Regions from separate parts of the Pseudomonas sp. LS_2 genome, predicted to be linked through region 2. Evidence: predicted binding sites of a transcription regulator. Region 2 holds the regulator's gene; the other holds the start of a gene.
What was found. The regulator FliA, encoded in region 2, starts transcription of late flagellar genes. The targets are predictions, from matches to a motif close to CTAAAGTTTNNNNNNNNNNNGCCGNTAA.
Positions count from the first base shown of each region.

Region 1: a site for FliA is predicted at 2,624-2,651, ahead of motA (flagellar motor stator protein MotA). Genes of this name have one in related genera too.

Region 1 is NZ_JAVAYC010000001.1:299,003-303,326, forward strand. Features, by position in the region: gene asd (archaetidylserine decarboxylase) at 1-185, opposite strand, end outside; gene RAC97_RS01335 (rhodanese-like domain-containing protein) at 195-1,004, opposite strand; gene RAC97_RS01340 (HDOD domain-containing protein) at 1,050-2,585, opposite strand; gene motA (flagellar motor stator protein MotA) at 2,717-3,568, shown strand; gene motB (flagellar motor protein MotB) at 3,572-4,324, shown strand, end outside.
Region 2 is NZ_JAVAYC010000024.1:7,205-11,528, forward strand. Features, by position in the region: gene flhF (flagellar biosynthesis protein FlhF) at 1-847, shown strand, start outside; gene fleN (flagellar synthesis regulator FleN) at 1,008-1,841, shown strand; gene fliA (RNA polymerase sigma factor FliA) at 1,838-2,578, shown strand; gene RAC97_RS19190 (chemotaxis response regulator CheY) at 2,683-3,057, shown strand; gene RAC97_RS19195 (protein phosphatase CheZ) at 3,076-3,864, shown strand; gene RAC97_RS19200 (chemotaxis protein CheA) at 3,877-4,324, shown strand, end outside.

The DNA of each region.
Region 1 (4,324 bases), on a different contig from region 2:
TAGGCGGTCAGGTCTTCGACCAGCGCCTCGTCCATGTTCACCTGGTAGCGCTTGGCGAACCAGGCGGTGAAGGCGTTCTTGAGCCAGCGCGCGCGGCACTCGGCGATGCAGCCGGCCAGCCGCGACAGCAAGTGGTGCGGCAGCAGGTGCTGGCTGATGATGAACAAGCGGGATTTCATTGAGATTCCTTGAATTCAGACTTCTACCGGCGTGTCCGGGTGGTTGCCCCATTCGCCCCAGGAGCCGGCGTAGGCCTTGACGCGTGGGTAGCCCAGGGCCTTGGCCACCAGGTAGGTGAAGCCGGAGCGGTGGTGGCTCTGGCAGTGGGTGATCACTTCCTTGTCGGGGGTGATACCCAGTTGCTGGAGGATTTCTGGCATGTCCTTGCGGATACGCAGGTGGTCGTTCATGTCCATGCCGGCGGTCCACTCGAAGTTGACCGCGCCTGGAATATGCCCACCTTTGGCGGCAAGAACCTTCTCGCCGCGGTACTCACCGGGGGCGCGGGCGTCCCAGATCGCCAGGTCGCTGGCGCCCAGGCGGCTTTGCAGGTACTCGCGGGTGGCGGTAGGTTCGGCATGCAGGTGCAGGCTCACTGGGCCGCCGACGTTGTCGGGCACTTCGGTGGACAGCTTGTCGGCCGGCCAGGCCTGGATACCGCCATTGAGGTAGTGGTACTTGCCGTGGCCGATCACATCGAGCAGCCAGATGAAGCGCCCGGCCCAGCCGCCGCCTTCGTCGTCATACACCACGTAGACAGCATCGTCGCGATGGCCGAGTTCGCCGAACAGCTTTTCCAGGTCGGCACGCGCCGGCAGCAGGCCTGGCGCAGGCGGCTGGCCAAGCTGGGTGCGCTTCGGGTCGACGAAACGGGCGCCGGGGATGTGCCCGCTGACGTAGCGGTTGGCGCTGGTCAGGTCTACCAGGATCAGCGAGGGCGAGCCCAGGCGTGGCAGCAGGTCGGCGGCTTCGATCACCAGGGGCAAGCCGGAAAAATCAGTCATCCACGGTCTCCAAGGTGGAACGGAGGGGCGATTGTAGCGCAAGGCTCAGGCATTGCGGTTGGCGAAGGTGGCCAGGGCCCGCTCAATGCATTGGGCGGTCTTGCCGAAGCCCTGCACGCTGACGTCGGCCAGCGGCCTGCCGTCCTGGTCGGCAATCGCCAGCATCAATACTTGCTCGCCCACTGCCAGCGAACGCATCAGCAGGTGCTCGCCATTGAACAGCGTGCGCAGCGGCGCGGGCAACAGGGCGGCGAACTGGGCGTGGTTCTCTGGGGTCAGGCGCAGTTGCCCGGTCTTGCTGACCAGGCGCTGCAAGAGCTTGCTCTCGGCAAGCGGCAGTACCAGGGCGGCGGCTTCACGTGGCACGCCGGTGGTTTGTTGTACGCGCAGGCAGTCCTGCTGGCGGTCGACCATCAACAGCATGATACGGGTCAGGCCGCAGGCTTGCAGGGCCATGCGCGCCTGGGTTGCCAGGTGCACCGCATTGCTGAACGGGCTGGGCTGGGCCAGCAGTTCGCCGCACAGTGCCCGCCAGCGCTCCAGGTCGTGCGGCGGTGGCGGCGGCGGGGTGAGCATGTCGGGGTGCGGGCGGCGCTGGTTCCACGGCCAGATAAGCGCTTCGGCGGGGTGGAACAAGGCGTGCCGTGCGTGGTGGCGGGCGCTGGCGGCGGCCTGTTGGTGCACCTGCTGCTGCACGTCATCCAGCGAGGTTTGCAGGTACAACGCAGTGAGCAACTGCCAGCGCAGCAGGTGCGGGTTGTCCCAGCCTACCTGGGCCGACAGCGCCAAGCCGTTGGCCAGCAGCACGGTGTTGGGTGGCTGGTTGAACCAGCGGCGCAGGGCCGGTGCTTCGTCCAGCAGGTGTTGCTGGGTGAGGGCATCCTGTTCGCGGGCGATCAGCAGTACCTGGGCCAGTTGCTCGCGTTCTTCGAGCAGCAGGCGGTAGCCCTGGGTCACCCAGCCGGGCAGGCGCCAGTGCTCTGCAACAACCTGGCACAACTGCATGACGCGCACGCCGAACAGTTCGTGCTCCACCTGCGCCGCTTCTTCGCCCTTGTGGATGACCCGCAGTTCCCAGGCATCGAGCAGTTTGGGGTAGGCCAGGGCCATGGCCCAGAGCGGGGAGAGGAACAGCAGGCTGCCCCAGTGGATTTCCTGCCAGAGACGCGCCAGGCGGCTGGCGAACAGGCCGTTGGCCTGTTGCGTGGCATGCTGGCTGATCAGCAGGAACTGGCGCAGTACCGGCGGGAAATCGTCCCCGGGCATTACCGGCAGACGTCCGAGCATCTCGGCGATGCGCGTCAGGCCCAGGCGGTTGAGGGCCACTTCCAGGCTCTCGGCGGGTTGGGCCTGGCTGGCGTTGGCCGGGTGGTTGGCCTCGCGCATCACGCACAACACCAGCGACGGGCTGTCCTGCATCAGCTCGGCGATGTCGCGCAGGGAGCTGCGGCTGTCCCTGATGGCCGCCATGACGCTGTCGTAGCTTTCCTTGGGAACCGGTACGCGAACACCGTCGAGCAGCTTTACCCAGGCATCGAGGGAGGAGGGTGTCTGAGCGGGTAGCTTGGTTTCAATTGGCATTTTGACATCAGTCCAAACTGGCTTTTCGCGATTCGTGGCTATAGTCTGGCGCAGTTCTGCCGATAAGTAGAAGAAGTGTTTGACAGCTTCCGCACCCCGACCCCGACCACGACAGCAAGTGCTTTGAACCTATGGCTAAAATTATCGGCATCATCGTCGTATTCGCGAGCGTGCTCGGCGGATATGTGCTCTCCCACGGCAAGATCGCGGCACTGATCCAGCCCTACGAAGTTCTGATCATCGGCGGTGCGGCCTTCGGTGCATTCCTTCAGGCGAACCCTGGATACATGACCATGCATGTATTCAAGAAGTCCCTGAAGATGTTCGGCACCCGCTTCACGCACACCTTCTATCTGGAAGTGCTGGGCCTGATCTACGAGATCCTCAACAAGAGCCGTCGCGAAGGCATGATGGCCATCGAGGGGGATATCGAAGACCCCGCGGCCAGCCCGATCTTCGCCAAGTACCCTGCGGTGATCGGCGACGAGCGCATGACGGCGTTCGTCTGCGACTACCTGCGCATCATGTCCACCGGCAACATGGCGCCCCACGAGCTGGAAGGCCTGTTCGACATGGAACTGATGAGCCTCAAGGAAGAGCTCGAGCACCCATCCCACGCCGTGACCGCCGTGTCCGACGCCCTGCCGGGCTTCGGTATCGTGGCGGCGGTATTGGGTATCGTGATCACCATGGCCTCGCTGGGCGAGGGCGACCAGAAGTCCATCGGCCTGCACGTCGGCGCTGCACTGGTGGGTACCTTCCTCGGTATTCTTGCGGCCTACGGTTTCTTCGGCCCGCTGTCCACCTCGCTGCGCCACGATGCCAAGGAAGAGCTGAACGTCTACGAGGCGATCAAGGCCTCGCTGGTGGCGTCGGCTTCCGGCATGCCGCCATCGCTGGCCGTGGAGTTCGGGCGCAAGGTGCTGTACCCGGCGCACCGCCCCAGCTTCGCCGAACTGGAACAAGCGGTTCGCGGTCGCTAAGCCATGGAGAACAATCAGCCCATCATCGTCAAGCGCGTCAAGCGCTATGGCGACGGCCACCACGGCGGTTCCTGGAAGATCGCCTTTGCCGACTTCGCCACGGCGATGATGGCGTTCTTCCTCGTGCTGTGGCTGCTTTCCACCGCCACGCCCGAGCAGAAGATCGCCATTGCCGGCTACTTCAAGGACCCGATCGGCTTCACGGAAAGTGGCACGCCCTATGTCATCGACCTGGGCGGCTCGCCTGAGCTGGCGCCGGAAAAGACCATCAACCCGGAAGAAAAGGCCGAGCCCACCCCTGACACCAGCATCCAGCTGGACAAGGACCGGATCGAGAACATGGCCGAGCAGGTCGAGCAGGAGCGCTTGAACCTGCTGCTGCAAGAGTTGCAGAACAAGGTCGAGGAAAACCCTGAGCTGCAGAAGTTCAAGGACCAGATCCTGTTCGAGATTACCCAGGACGGCCTGCGCATCCAGATCATGGATGCCGAGAACCGACCCATGTTCGACCTGGGCAGTGCGCGCTTGAAACCCTATTTCGAAGACATCCTGCTGGCCATGGCCGACACCATCAAGGCGGTGCCGAACAAGATCAGCGTCAGTGGCCATACCGATGCCAAGCCTTACTCCGGCACCGGCGACTACGGCAACTGGGAGCTGTCGGCCAACCGCGCCAACGCCGCGCGCCGTGCGCTGGTCGCTGGTGGCTACCCGGACGGGCAGGTGGCGCGGGTAGTGGGTTATGCCTCGTCGTCG
Region 2 (4,324 bases):
CAGTCAGCCGCAACAGGCCAACCTGTGGCGCCGCCTGCAACGTATTGGCCTGTCCGGGCCCATCGCCCGTGAACTGCTCGACATGACCGCCGGCATCGAGGAGCCGCGCCAGGCTTGGCGCATGCTGCTGGCACACTTGGCGCGCATGCTCGACGTGCCTGAGGTAGAGCCGATCGAGGAGGGCGGGGTGATCGCCATGGTCGGCCCGGCCGGCATGGGCAAGACCACGACCCTGGCCAAGCTGGCGGCGCGCTATGTGCTTAAGTACGGCGCACAGAACATCGCCCTGGTGAGCATGGACAGCTTCCGCATCGGCGCCCAGGAACAGCTCAAGACCCTGGGGCGGATCCTCAACGTTCCGGTGACCTACGTCGACCCCGGCGAGTCCCTCGGCCAAGCCCTGGAGCCGCTGCTGCGCAAGCGCGTGGTGCTGATCGACACCGCCGGCCTGCAAGCCAGCGACCCGGCCCTGCGCATGCAGCTGGAGAGCCTCGCCAGCCGCGGCATCGCCGCCAAGAACTACCTGGTACTGGCCACCACCAGCCAGAAGCAGGTGCTCACCGCTGCCTACCACAGCTACAAGCGCTGCGGGCTGGCCGGTTGCATCCTGACCAAACTCGACGAAACGGGCAGCCTCGGCGAAGTGCTGAGTCTGGCCATCAGTCATCAACTGCCGGTTGCCTACCTGACCGATGGACCACGCATCCCTGACGACCTGCAGCTGCCGCGCAAGCACCAGCTGGTAAGCCGGGCAGTGAGCGTGCAGTTGCAGGAAGACCCCAGCGAAGAAGCCATGGCCGACATGTTCGCTGACCTCTACCACAACCCCGGCAAGCGTGCGGGTTGAACCATGAGTGGCGGAAGGGTGTGTACGAAAAGTCGCCGAGCGGAGGTCCTGCTTTCAACGCAGCAGGATCATCGCGCAGGCGGTTTCACTACCGACCCTAGGTACCGGGCAAGACCCTTCAAGTGGACTGGTTCCACGCGAAACAAGGTAAAGAACAGAAATGGGTAGCATGCATCCCGTACAGGTGATCGCCGTGACCGGTGGCAAAGGTGGCGTCGGCAAGACCAACGTTTCAGTGAACCTGTCCCTGGCATTGGCCGAACTCGGCCGCCGGGTCATGTTGCTGGATGCCGACCTGGGCCTGGCCAACGTCGACGTGCTGCTGGGCCTGACACCCAAGCGCACCCTGGCCGACGTCATCGAAGGCCGTTGCGAGCTGCGCGATGTACTCCTGCAAGGCCCTGGCGGGGTACGTATCGTGCCGGCGGCCTCTGGCACCCAGAGCATGGTGCACCTGGCTCCGGCCCAGCATGCCGGGTTGATCCAAGCCTTCAGCGAGATCGGCGACAACCTCGACGTACTGGTGATCGACACCGCTGCGGGTATTGGTGACTCAGTGGTCAGTTTCGTCCGCGCCGCCCAGGAAGTGCTGCTGGTGGTATGTGACGAGCCCACCTCGATCACCGACGCCTACGCGCTGATCAAGCTGCTCAACCGCGACTACGGCATGAACCGTTTCCGCGTGCTGGCCAACATGGCGCAAAGCCCGCAGGAAGGGCGCAACCTGTTCGCCAAGCTGACCAAGGTCACCGACCGTTTCCTCGACGTGGCCCTGCAGTACGTCGGCGCGGTGCCATACGACGAATGCGTGCGCAAGGCGGTGCAGAAGCAGCGGGCAGTGTACGAAGCCTTCCCGCGTTCCAAGTGCGCCCTGGCCTTCAAGGCCATCGCGCAGAAGGTCGACAGCTGGCCGCTGCCAGCCAATCCGCGCGGTCACCTTGAGTTCTTCGTCGAACGCCTGGTGCAACCCACCAGCGCAGGGCCGGTGCTATGAGTTCGAGCGGTTTCAAGATGTACAGCAAGGCGTCCAAGGATGCCCAGTACGAGCTGATCGAGCGCTATGCGCCGCTGGTCAAGCGTATCGCCTACCACCTGCTGGCGCGCCTGCCGGCCAACGTGCAGGTCGAGGACCTGATCCAGGCCGGCATGATCGGTTTGCTGGAAGTGGCCAACAAATACGACGCCAGCAAGGGCGCCAGCTTCGAGACCTATGCCGGCATCCGCATCCGCGGCGCGATGCTTGACGAGGTGCGCAAGGGCGATTGGGCGCCGCGTTCGGTGCACCGCAACACGCGCATGGTCAGTGACGCGATGCGCAGCGTCGAGGCCAGAACGGGTCGTGACGCTAAAGATCACGAGGTTGCTGCCGAACTCCAATTGAGTCTCGATGATTACTACGGGATTTTGAACGATACCTTGGGCAGCCGCCTGTTCAGTTTCGACGACCTGTTGCAGGACGGTGAACATGAAGGGCTGCACGAGGACGGTGCCAGCGGCCAGCTGGAACCTTCGCGTGATCTGGAAGACGAGCGCTTCCAGTCGGCCCTGGCAGAGGCGATTGCCAACCTGCCGGAGCGCGAGCGCCTGGTACTGTCGCTGTACTACGACGAGGAGCTGAACCTCAAGGAGATCGGTGAGGTGCTGGGGGTCAGCGAGTCACGGGTCAGCCAGTTGCACAGCCAGTGCGCGGCACGCCTGCGCAGCCGCCTTGGGGAATGGCGGGCGCGTTGAGCGAAGGTTTCATTGCAGTCGTTGCAGGTTGTACCGAATTGATTGAGCGCGCGCTCGGCGCCGAGCGCGTTAAAGACTGCTTGGAGGTCTAATTGAACAAAGATATGAAAATCCTCATCGTTGACGACTTCTCGACGATGCGGCGGATCATCAAGAACCTGTTGCGTGACCTGGGCTTCACCAACGTCAAAGAGGCCGATGATGGCAACACGGCACTGCCGATGCTCAACAGCGAGCCCTTCGACTTCCTCGTGACCGACTGGAACATGCCTGGCATGACTGGCATCGACCTGCTGCGCGCGGTACGCGCCGACGAACGCCTCAAGCACCTGCCGGTGCTGATGGTGACCGCTGAGGCCAAGCGCGAGCAGATCATCGAAGCGGCCCAGGCCGGCGTCAACGGCTACGTGGTCAAGCCGTTCACTGCCTTGGCGCTGAAAGAAAAGATCGAGAAGATCTTCGAGCGCGTCAACGGCTGAGCCACGTCAGGGGGCGCTATGGAATCCAAGAACGATTCTCTGGGGGAGTTCGAGTCGACCCTCAAGAAGCATGCCGAAGAACTGGTGCAGAGCCTGGAGCGCGGCCAGTTCGGCGACGCGGTGCAACTGATCCACCAGCTCAACCAGACCCGCGACCGTGGCCTGTACCAGGAAGTCGGCAAGCTCACCCGTGAGCTGCACAGTGCCATCGTCAACTTCCAGATCGACCCGCACATGCCGCAGGCCGAGGAGGTGTCGCAGATCACCGACGCTACCGAACGCCTGTCCTATGTGGTGCGGCTGACCGAGAACGCGGCCAATCGCACCATGGACCTGGTCGAGCAGAGCACCCCGGTGCTCAACGACCTGGCGAGCGAGGCCCAGGCCCTGTCGGCCGACTGGCAGCGCTTCATGCGCCGGGAAGTGGCAGCGCCGGAGTTCCGTGAGCTGGCCAAGCGCGTCGACGTTTTCCTGGCGCGCAGTGCCGAGGGCAACCGCGACGTCGCCAGCCATCTCAACGATATCTTGCTGGCTCAGGACTATCAGGACCTGACCGGCCAGGTCATCAAGCGCGTCACCGCGCTGGTGACCGAAGTCGAAAAAAATCTGCTCAAGCTCGTGCTCATGGCCAGTCAAGTCGACCGCTTTGCCGGTATCGAACATGACCACCAGCAGTTGCGTGCTGAAAAAGATCAAGAAAAACATCCGACTCGGGGTGAAGGTCCGCAGATTCATGCCGATAAGCGTGAAGACGTCGTGTCCAGTCAGGACGATGTCGACGATCTGCTGTCCAGCCTGGGTTTTTAGGGAGCACGTTTAATGAGCTTCGGCGCCGATGAAGAAATCCTCCAGGATTTCCTGGTAGAAGCCGGCGAAATCCTTGAGCAACTGTCCGAGCAACTGGTCGAGCTGGAAAGCCGGCCCGACGATGCCGACCTGCTCAATGCGATCTTCCGCGGTTTTCACACTGTAAAAGGGGGCGCCGGCTTCCTCCAGCTCAACGAGCTGGTGGAGTGCTGCCATATCGCAGAGAACGTGTTCGACATCCTGCGCAAAGGGGAGCGCCGGGTCGATGCGGAACTGATGGATGTGGTGCTCGAGGCACTGGATACGGTGAACAGCATGTTCGGCCAGGTCCGCGAGCGCACCGACATCACCCCGGCCACGCCGGAGCTTCTGGCGGCGCTGTCTCGCCTGGCAGAGCCCGCTGGCAACGATGCGCCAGTCGCAGTCGCCGAACCGGTTGCCGCGGTTGAGGCACCTGCTG